One region of the Pseudomonas sp. URMO17WK12:I7 genome, then DNA from elsewhere that is predicted to be linked to it. Evidence: predicted binding sites of a transcription regulator. Region 1 holds the regulator's gene; each other region holds the start of a gene.
What was found. Region 1 encodes FliA, which starts transcription of late flagellar genes. Its sites were predicted from a motif close to CTAAAGTTTNNNNNNNNNNNGCCGNTAA; they were not measured.
Positions count from the first base shown of each region.

Region 1 (3,274 bases):
GCCGGCTTCTACCAGGAAATCCTGAAGGATTTCTTCATCGGCGCCGAAGCTCATTAAACGTGCTCCTTAAAAACCCAGGCTGGACAGCAGATCGTCGACGTCGTCCTGACCGGACACAACGTCTTCACGCTTATCGGCATGAATCTGCGGACCTTCACCCCGAGTCGGATGTTTTTCTTGATCTTTTTCAGCGCGCAGCTGCTGGTGGTCATGTTCGATACCGGCAAAGCGGTCGACCTGACTGGCCATCAGCACGAGCTTGAGCAGATTGCTTTCCACTTCGGTCACCAGCGCAGTCACGCGCTTGATCACCTGGCCAGTCAGGTCCTGATAGTCCTGAGCCAGCAGAATGTCGTTGAGGTGGCCGGCGACCTTGCGGTTGCCCTCGGCGCTGTGCGTCAGGAAACTGTCGACACGCTTGACCAGCTCGCGGAACTCCGGTGCGGCGACTTCGCGGCGCATGAAACGCTGCCAGTCGACGCTCAGGCCTTGTGCCTCGCTCGCCAGGTCGTTGAGCACCGGGGTGCTCTCCTCCACCAGGTCCATGGTGCGGTTGGCGGCACCCTCGGTGAGCTTGACCACGTACGAGAGGCGCTCGGTAGCGTCGGTGATCTGCGAAACTTCCTCGGCCTGCGGCATGCGCGGGTCGATCTGGAAACTGACGATCGCGCTGTGCAGCTCACGGGTGAGCTTGCCGACTTCCTGGTACAGGCCACGGTCGCGGGTCTGGTTGAGCTGATGGATCAGCTGCACCGCCTCGCCGAAACGCCCCCGCTCCAGGCTCTCGACCAGCTCCTGGGCATGTTTCTTCAGGGTCGTTTCGAACTCCCCCAAAGACGTTTGTGTTGATTCCATGGCGCCCCCTGACGTGACTCAGCCGTTGACGCGTTCGAAGATCTTCTCGATCTTTTCTTTGAGCACCTGGGCGGTGAACGGCTTGACCACGTAACCATTGACCCCGGCCTGGGCCGCTTCGATGATCTGGTCGCGCTTGGCTTCGGCGGTCACCATCAGCACCGGCATGCCTTTCAGGCGATCGTGGGCACGGACCTTGCGCAGCAGGTCGATACCGGACATGCCGGGCATGTTCCAGTCGGTCACCAGGAAGTCGTAATGGCCACTTTCGAGCATCGGCAGCGCAGTGGTGCCGTCATCGGCTTCATCGGTGTTGGTGAAGCCCAGGTCACGCAACAGGTTCTTGATGATCCGCCGCATCGTCGAAAAGTCGTCAACGATGAGGATTTTCATGTCTTTGTTCAAGTAGACCTCCAAGCAGTCTCAAACGCGCTCGGCCCCGAGCGCGCGCATTCATTCAATTCGGTACAACATGGAAAACGAACGTGGATAACGACCGCAACGACCCCGGGCTCAACGCGCCCGCCATTCCCCCAGGCGGCTGCGCAGGCGCGCGGCACACTGGCTGTGCAACTGGCTGACACGCGATTCGCTGACCCCCAGCACCTCACCGATTTCCTTGAGGTTCAGCTCTTCGTCGTAGTACAGCGCCAACACCAGCCGCTCACGCTCTGGCAGGTTGGCGATCGCATCGGTCAGGGCAGCCTGGAAGCGCTCGTCCTCCAGATCGCGCGACGGCTCGATCTGGCCACTGGCGCCGTCCTCGTGCAGCCCTTCGTGCTCGCCGTCCTGCAACAGGTCGTCGAAGCTGAACAGGCGGCTCCCCAAGGTATCGTTCAAAATCCCGTAGTAATCATCGAGACTCAACTGGAGTTCGGCAGCAACTTCATGATCTTTAGCGTCGCGGCCAGTTCTTGCTTCAACGGCGCGCATCGCGTCACTGACCATGCGCGTATTGCGGTGCACCGAACGCGGCGCCCAATCGCCCTTGCGGACCTCGTCGAGCATTGCCCCGCGGATGCGGATGCCGGCGTAGGTTTCGAAGCTGGCGCCCTTGCTGGCGTCGTACTTGTTGGCCACTTCCAGCAGGCCGATCATGCCCGCCTGGATCAGGTCTTCAACCTGGACGTTGGCTGGCAGGCGTGCCAGCAAGTGGTAGGCAATGCGCTTGACCAACGGCGCATAGCGTTCCACCAGCTCGAACTGGGCGTCTTTGGACGCCTTGCTGTACATCTTGAAGCCGCTCGCGTTCATAGCACGGGCCCTGCGCTGGTGGGTTGCACCAGGCGTTCGACGAAGAACTCAAGATGCCCGCGCGGGTTGGCGGGCAGCGGCCAGCTGTCGACCTTCTGCGCAATGGCCTTGAAGGCCAGGGCGCACTTGGAGCGAGGGAAAGCCTCGTACACCGCGCGCTGCTTCTGCACTGCCTTGCGCACGCACTCGTCGTACGGCACGGCGCCGACGTATTGCAGGGCGACGTCGAGGAAGCGGTCGGTGACCTTGGTCAGCTTGGCGAACAGGTTGCGCCCTTCCTGCGGGCTCTGCGCCATGTTGGCCAGCACGCGGAAACGGTTCATGCCGTAGTCGCGGTTGAGCAGCTTGATCAGCGCGTAGGCGTCGGTGATCGAGGTCGGCTCGTCGCACACCACCAGCAGCACTTCCTGGGCCGCGCGAACGAAGCTGACTACCGAGTCACCAATGCCCGCAGCGGTGTCGATCACCAGCACGTCGAGGTTGTCGCCAATCTCGCTGAAGGCCTGGATCAGCCCGGCATGCTGCGCCGGCGCCAGGTGCACCATGCTCTGGGTACCGGAGGCGGCCGGCACGATGCGCACACCGCCAGGCCCCTGCAACAGCACATCGCGCAGCTCGCAGCGGCCTTCGATCACATCGGCCAGGGTGCGTTTCGGGGTGAGGCCCAGCAATACGTCGACATTGGCCAGGCCAAGGTCGGCGTCCAGCAGCATCACCCGGCGGCCGAGTTCGGCCAGCGCCAGGGACAGGTTCACTGAAACGTTAGTCTTGCCGACGCCACCTTTGCCACCGGTGACGGCGATCACCTGTACGGGATGCATGCTACCCATGTTCGTTGTTTACCTTGTCTTGCCTGGACCCAAGCCACACGCGGGGCGACACTGCCAGCCCCGGAATGTAGGTACTTTGCATACGCTTCATCCTCAACCCGCGCGCCGCGGGTTGTGGTAGAGATCAGCGAACATGTCGGCCATCGCCTCTTCGCTGGGCTCGTCCTGCAACTGCACGTTGACTGCGCGGGTCACCAGCTGGTGCGGGCGCGGCAGGTGCAGGTCGTCAGGAATGCGGGGGCCATCGGTGAGGTAGGCCACGGGCAATTCATGACTGATGGCCAGGCTCAGCACATCGCCGAGGCTCGCCGTTTCATCGAGTTTGGTCAGGATGC
Region 1 covers NZ_QLTL01000003.1:183,503-186,776, reverse strand. Annotated here, with positions in the region: gene H040_RS05020 (chemotaxis protein CheA) at 1-54, opposite strand, end outside; gene H040_RS05015 (protein phosphatase CheZ) at 67-855, opposite strand; gene H040_RS05010 (chemotaxis response regulator CheY) at 874-1,248, opposite strand; gene fliA (RNA polymerase sigma factor FliA) at 1,369-2,109, opposite strand; gene fleN (flagellar synthesis regulator FleN) at 2,106-2,939, opposite strand; gene flhF (flagellar biosynthesis protein FlhF) at 3,033-3,274, opposite strand, start outside.

Region 2 (3,274 bases), on a different contig from region 1:
CGAACGGTTCGACCCGGTAGAAGTAGGTGTGCTCGGGGAACAGGAAGCCTTTCTCGTCCATGCCGATGGTCACTGCGGCGATTTCCAGCAAGGCGTCGGTGGCGCTGTTGAAGCCGCCGGTCTCGACATCCACCACGACTGGCAGATAGCCACGGAAGCGCTCAGCCATCGGGTGGCGCGAGCCGCTGCCGACCTGGCCGTCCTGGTCGTCTTCGTAGAGGTCTTCGCTCACGCGTTGTCCTCCAGCAGGCGCCAGCGCAGTTTTTCACCGGCACGCAGCGGGATCACGGTCTGCTCGCCAAACGGCAGGCTGTCCGGGGCAGTCCACGCTTCGCGGACCAGGGTGATGGTATCGGTGTTCGCTGGCAGACCGTAGAAAGCCGGGCCGTGCAGGCTGGCGAACCCTTCCAGCTTGTCCAGTGCATTGCGTTGTTCGAACGCCTCGGCGTACATCTCGATCGCCGCATAGGCGGTGTAGCAGCCGGCGCAACCGCAGGCGGCTTCCTTGGCGTGACGGGCGTGCGGAGCCGAGTCGGTGCCGAGGAAGAACTTCGGGTTGCCACTGGTGGCCGCGTCCAGCAGCGCCACCTGGTGGGTGTTGCGCTTGAGGATCGGCAGGCAATAGAAGTGCGGGCGGATACCGCCAACCAGCATGTGGTTGCGGTTGTACAGCAGGTGCTGGGCAGTGATGGTGGCGCCGACGTTGGCTGGGGCCTCGGTCACGAACTGCGCGGCATCACCGGTGGTGATGTGTTCGAACACCACTTTCAGGGTCGGGAAGCGCTCGACCAGGCGGCGCATGTGCTCGTCGATGAAGCGCTTCTCGCGGTCGAACACGTCGATTTCGCTGCGGGTCACTTCACCGTGCACCAGCAGCGGCATGCCGACCTCGGCCAGCGCCTCGATGGCCGGGAAGATGTTGTCGATGCTGGTGACGCCCGAATCGGAGTTGGTGGTGGCGCCGGCGGGGTACAACTTGGCGGCGTACACGATCCCGCTGGCCTTGGCCGCGCGGATGTCCTCGGGGCTGGTGCGGTCGGTGAGGTACAGCACCATCAGCGGTTCAAAGCGGCTGCCGGCCGGGCGGGCGGCAAGGATGCGCTCGCGGTAGGCGCTGGCTTCAACGGCATTGCGCACCGGCGGGACCAGGTTGGGCATGATGATGGCACGGGCGAAAGTACGCGCCACATCGCCAACGGTATGGGGCAAGACGGCACCATCGCGCAGATGGATGTGCCAGTCGTCGGGACGCAGGAGGGTCAGGCGATCGGACATTGGGAATTCCAGGCGGGTCGAACTCAGGCCCCAATGCTACCGGAAAACCCCGGGCCGAGCACGGCTATCAAGTTTTCCGGCGAGCGTCCGATAGCCTGCCTGTAAGCCGTCAGAATTTGTGGAGCCGCCCGTGCGCCAGCGTTACCTAGCCCTGTTGACCCTTGTCGCCAGCCTGCCGGCCGGTGCACTGACCTTCCAGACCCGCATGGAGAATGTCGCCTGGAAAGTCGAGGGTGACCAGTTCGAATGCCGGTTGATACAGCCGATCGACGGTTTCGGCAGTGGTGAGTTCGTGCGCAAGGCCGGTGAACAGCCGGTGTTCCAGCTGCGTTCGGCCAGCAACGTGCTGGGCGCAGGTTCCGCCACCTTGCTGGCGGCCGCTGCCCCTTGGCAGCCGGGCCGCGGTGATGTGAACCTCGGCGCCGTGCGCATGGCCCGCAGCGGCGTGCTGTTCAGCTCGTCACAGAGCCAGGCCAGCCGCCTGATCAATGGACTGCTCGATGGCCGCAGCACAGTGGTGCGCAATTACACTGGCGAAGGTGGGCGGGTGATGGAAGTGCGGGTATTGCCGGTAAGCTTCGCCAAGGCATACAGCGACTATCAGGTGTGTGCAAGCAAGATGCTGGCGATGAATTACGACCAGGTTCGCCAGACCCAGGTCGGCTTCCCGGGCGGTGGCTTCGACCTGGACGCCGATGCCCGCGCGCGGCTGGACGTGATCCTCGATTACCTCAAGGCCGACCCGACAGTGAACCACATCGAACTCAACGGCCATTCCGACAATAGCGGCAATCGACTGACCAATCGCGACACTTCGCGGCGCCGGGCTTTGGCCGTTGCCGATTACTTCAAGGCCCATGGTGTGCCTGAAGATCAGATCCTCGTGCGCTTCCATGGCGAGCGTTATCCATTGGTGAAGAACAACAGCCCGGCCAATCGGGCGCGCAACCGTCGTGTGAACATCGAACTGGATCGCGTGGCGCAGGTGGAGAAGCCGGTGGAGAAGCCGGTACAACAGGCTGCGCCGGGGGCTAAAGCGCTCTGAGTTGCCCAGAGCTTGCGGGTGTATGCCTTATCAGTTTCAGCGCCTGTGAGATCGAGCGCCGCCCGCGCGGCGCATCGCGGATGAATCCGCTCCTACATTTGTTGCAACGTGCCGAACCTGTTATGCCATGGTTGCCAGCCTTGGCGCATGACTTGAGCCGTGTAAACCGGCTGACAACCATGGCCTTACAGGCGTGGCACGTTGCATTAGAGGAGCGGACTCATCCGCGATGCGCCGCGCGGGCGGCGCTCGGTGTCACTGGCGCTGAAAACGTTGGGCATGAACAACCAGACGTCGCGCCACTGACAGTTCCTGTCGCTTTGTCGTCAGAAGCTGTCGCCCCACTGTAAATTTATCCGCAAGGCCGGTAGAATCGGTCCTTTTCCGTACAACCCCGTGGAGTGATGGCATGGCGGACGTAAAAAAGGTCGTACTGGCGTATTCCGGCGGCCTTGATACTTCGGTGATTCTCAAGTGGCTGCAGGACACCTACAACTGCGAGGTGGTGACCTTCACCGCTGACCTGGGTCAGGGCGAAGAAGTCGAGCCGGCTCGCGCCAAAGCTCAGGCGATGGGCGTAAAAGAGATCTACATCGACGACCTGCGCGAAGAGTTCGTGCGTGACTTCGTCTTCCCGATGTTCCGCGCCAACACCGTCTACGAAGGCGAGTACCTGCTGGGTACTTCCATCGCTCGCCCGCTGATCGCCAAGCGTCTGATCGAAATCGCCAACGAAACCGGCGCCGACGCCATTTCCCATGGCGCTACCGGCAAGGGTAACGACCAAGTCCGCTTCGAGCTGGGTGCCTACGCGCTCAAGCCAGGTGTCAAGGTCATTGCCCCATGGCGCGAGTGGGACCTGCTGTCCCGCGAGAAGCTGATGGACTACGCCGAGAAGCACGGTATCCCGATCGAGCGCCACGGCAAGAAGAAGTCGCCGTACTCGATGGACGC
Region 2 covers NZ_QLTL01000021.1:63,653-66,926, reverse strand. Annotated here, with positions in the region: gene rnt (ribonuclease T) at 1-169, opposite strand, end outside; gene pyrC (dihydroorotase) at 229-1,275, opposite strand; gene H040_RS24125 (flagellar protein MotY) at 1,406-2,320, shown strand; gene H040_RS24120 (argininosuccinate synthase) at 2,730-3,274, shown strand, end outside.
Region 2: a site for FliA is predicted at 1,342-1,369, ahead of H040_RS24125 (flagellar protein MotY). Genes of this name have one in related genera too.

Region 3 (3,274 bases), on a different contig from region 1:
ACCACCTTGGCAATCTCCTCGGTGGCGCTGCTGGTACGCGAGGCCAGCTGCCGCACTTCGTCGGCGACCACGGCGAAGCCACGGCCTTGCTCGCCGGCGCGGGCTGCTTCGATGGCGGCGTTGAGCGCCAGCAGGTTGGTCTGCCCGGCGATGTCGCTGATGGTCTTGATGATTGCGCCAATCACCTTGGACTGCTGGTCCAGTGCCTGGATACCCTCAGCAGCGTTCTGCATGGAGCCTTCAAGGCCACGCATCACGTCCACGGTCTGGGTCACCACCTCAGTGGCCTTGCGGGCGCTGTTGTCGGTTTCCAGTGAGGTGTTGTAAGCAATGTCGGCGGCCTGCGCCACGGCTTGTTCCTGATTGACCTGATCGGTGATCACGGTGGCGAACTTGACCACCTTGTACAGCACGTCATGGGCATCGAAGATGGGGTTGTAGGAGGCTTCCAGCCAGACCGTGCGGCCATGGGCGTCGACCCGCTTGAAACGGTCGGCCACGTACTCGCCGCGGCGCAGCCTGTCCCAGAAGGCCTGATAACCGGCAGAGCTGGCTTCTGCCGGGTCGCAGAAGATGCGGTGATGCTTGCCACGCACCTGCTCCAGGCTGTACCCCACCGACTGCAGGAAACGGTCGTTGGCGGTCAGTACCTCGCCGTCGAGGTTGAACTCGATCAGTGCGGTGGAGCGCATCAGCGCCTTGATCAGGCTTTCGTGCTCGCGCGATGCTTCGATGGTGCGGGTCAGGTCGCTGGAGTGCATGGAGAAATGCCTGATCCGACCATCAACGTTCTTCACCGGCTGCAGGATCGAACGCAGCCAAGCCTCCTGGCCGTTGCCCCGCAGCAGGCGGAAGGCGCCGTTGAGGTGCTCGCCACGGCTGATGGCGTTTTTCATGCGCTGGTAGAAATCGAGCTTTTTCACGTGCGCGGGCACGATGTCTTCGATGTTGCGGCCAATCAGCTGCTCGGCGCGGTAGAGCATTTCGCTCTCGAAATTACCGTTGACCTGCTCGATACGCCCCTGAGGGTCGAGCTGCAGCACCAGCATCTCGCTGTCGAGGCTGCTCTTGACCTGCTCGACGGCCATCAGCTCTTCGCGCAGTTGCTGGATTTCTTTCTTGAGCTTGCTGTTGAACATCACCGCACTCCCGGAGCGCATCAACCGATTCGGATGCATCTTCATCGGCTGCGCCTCGTGCCGCTTGAGCGCCCTGAAAAGAAATATTCACAAAGCCGAAACTGCCGGAAATCAGGCGTCACCTGCGCGTCACAAGGCTGTCATGTGAGCGCAACGCAGCAGGCGGACACTTTTTGTCATGAATACACCCGCCCTACGCATCTCTCTCGTCAGCGAAACCTTCCCACCCGAAATCAACGGCGTGGCCAACACCCTTGGCCGCCTCAGCGAAGGTTTGCGACAGCGTGGCCATCACGTGGAAATCGTTCGCCCGCGGCAAGCCAACGAAGCACCGACGAATGATGAACAGGACCTGTTGCTCTGCCGTGGCTGGGCGCTGCCCGGCTATCCCGGCCTGCAATGGGGCGAAGTGTCGATGCACAAGCTGCTGCGTCGCTGGCGCCGGCAGCGCCCGGACGTGCTGTACATCGCAACCGAAGGTCCATTGGGCCTGAGCGCCCTGCGCGCAGCCCGGCGCCTTGGGGTTGCCGTGGTCAGTGGCTTTCACACCAACTTCCCGCAATATTCCGGCCAATACGGCCTCGGCCTGCTGGCGCGCCTGCTCACCCATTACCTGCGCTGGTTCCATCGGCGCACCGCCGCCACGCTGGTACCCAGCGTCAGCCAGCGGCTGGAGCTGGAACGGCGCGGGTTCGAGCGCCTGGCCTTGATGGCCCGGGGTGTCGACGCCAACCTGTTCACCCCAGCCCGCCGCAGCCAGCCGTTACGGGAAAGCTGGGGGCTCGGCGCCGACGACATCGCCGTACTGCACGTCGGGCGCCTGGCCGCAGAAAAGAACCTGGGGCTGTTGCAACCCTGCCTGCAAGCCTTGCAGAAAACTTATCCACAGCGGCGTCTGCGGCTGGTAGTGGTAGGCGATGGCCCGCAGCGGGCAGCCCTTGAGCAGCAAATGCCGGATGCGCTGTTCTGCGGCGCTCAGCGCGGCGAAGCGCTGGCCGAGCATTACGCCAGCGGTGACCTGTTCCTGTTTCCGAGCCTGACCGAAACTTTCGGCAACGTAGTACTCGAAGCCATGGCCTCTGGCCTGGCCGTAGTCGCCTACGACGAAGCCGCCGCAGCCCAGCATATCCGCCATGGCCACAGTGGCGCGCTGGCCATGCCTGGCGACCAGTGCGCGTTCGTCGATGCCGCCTGCTGGCTGCTGGAAGAAGACGAGACCCTGCGCCGGGTCCGCCTCAACGCCCGCCAGCACGCCAGCCGTCAAGGCTGGCCAGCGATCGTCGAGCAATTCGAATCACATCTGTTGAACGCCTGCCATACGGCGCCAGCCGGCACCCGGCCGACGGGCGCCGCGCTGGCGATCAAGCCAGGGTCGTCAACGCCTCGCGGCTGAACGGCAGCACATCCGCCTCACGCCCTTCACGCACCTTTTGCGCCCATTCGGCATCCACCAGCAGCGCGCGGCCAACCGCCACCAGGTCGAACTCTTCATCGCCCAAACGACGCAGCAAGCCTTCCAGGCTGGCTGGCTTGGCCACCTTGTCGGTGGCGACCATAAACTGCAGGAACTCGCCATCGAGCCCCACGCTGCCGACCGTGATGGTCGGTTTTCCGGTGAGTGTGCGGGTCCATCCGGCCAGGTTCAGCTCGGAACCTTCGAACTCTGGCTCCCAGAAGCGTCGGGTCGAGCAATGGAAGATATCCACACCTGCCGCCGACAGCGGCTCAAGGAACGCGACCAGTGCTTGCGGGCTTTCCACCAGGCGCGCGCTGTAGTCCTGCTGCTTCCACTGCGAGAAGCGAAAGATGATCGGGAAGTCCGGCCCCACCGCAGCGCGCACGGCCTGGATCAGCTCGATGGCGAAGCGCGAGCGGCCGGCCAGGTCACCACCATACTCGTCGCTGCGGCGGTTGCTGGCCTCCCAGAAGAACTGGTCGATCAGGTAGCCGTGGGCGCCATGGATCTCCACGCCATCCATGCCAATGGCCTTGGCGTCGCGGGCCGCGTCGGCGAAGGCGGTGATCACTTCGCGAATATCCTCATGGGTCATGCCGTGCACCAGCACCTGCCCGTCCTTGAGCTTCTCGCTCGGCCCGTAACCCGGCACGCTGGCGTCCGGTTCGGTGCCCAGGCG
Region 3 covers NZ_QLTL01000014.1:157,614-160,887, reverse strand. Annotated here, with positions in the region: gene H040_RS20400 (methyl-accepting chemotaxis protein) at 1-1,139, opposite strand, end outside; gene H040_RS20395 (glycosyltransferase family 4 protein) at 1,318-2,532, shown strand; gene H040_RS20390 (NADH:flavin oxidoreductase) at 2,501-3,274, opposite strand, start outside.
Region 3: a site for FliA is predicted at 1,181-1,208, ahead of H040_RS20400 (methyl-accepting chemotaxis protein). Genes of this name have one in related genera too.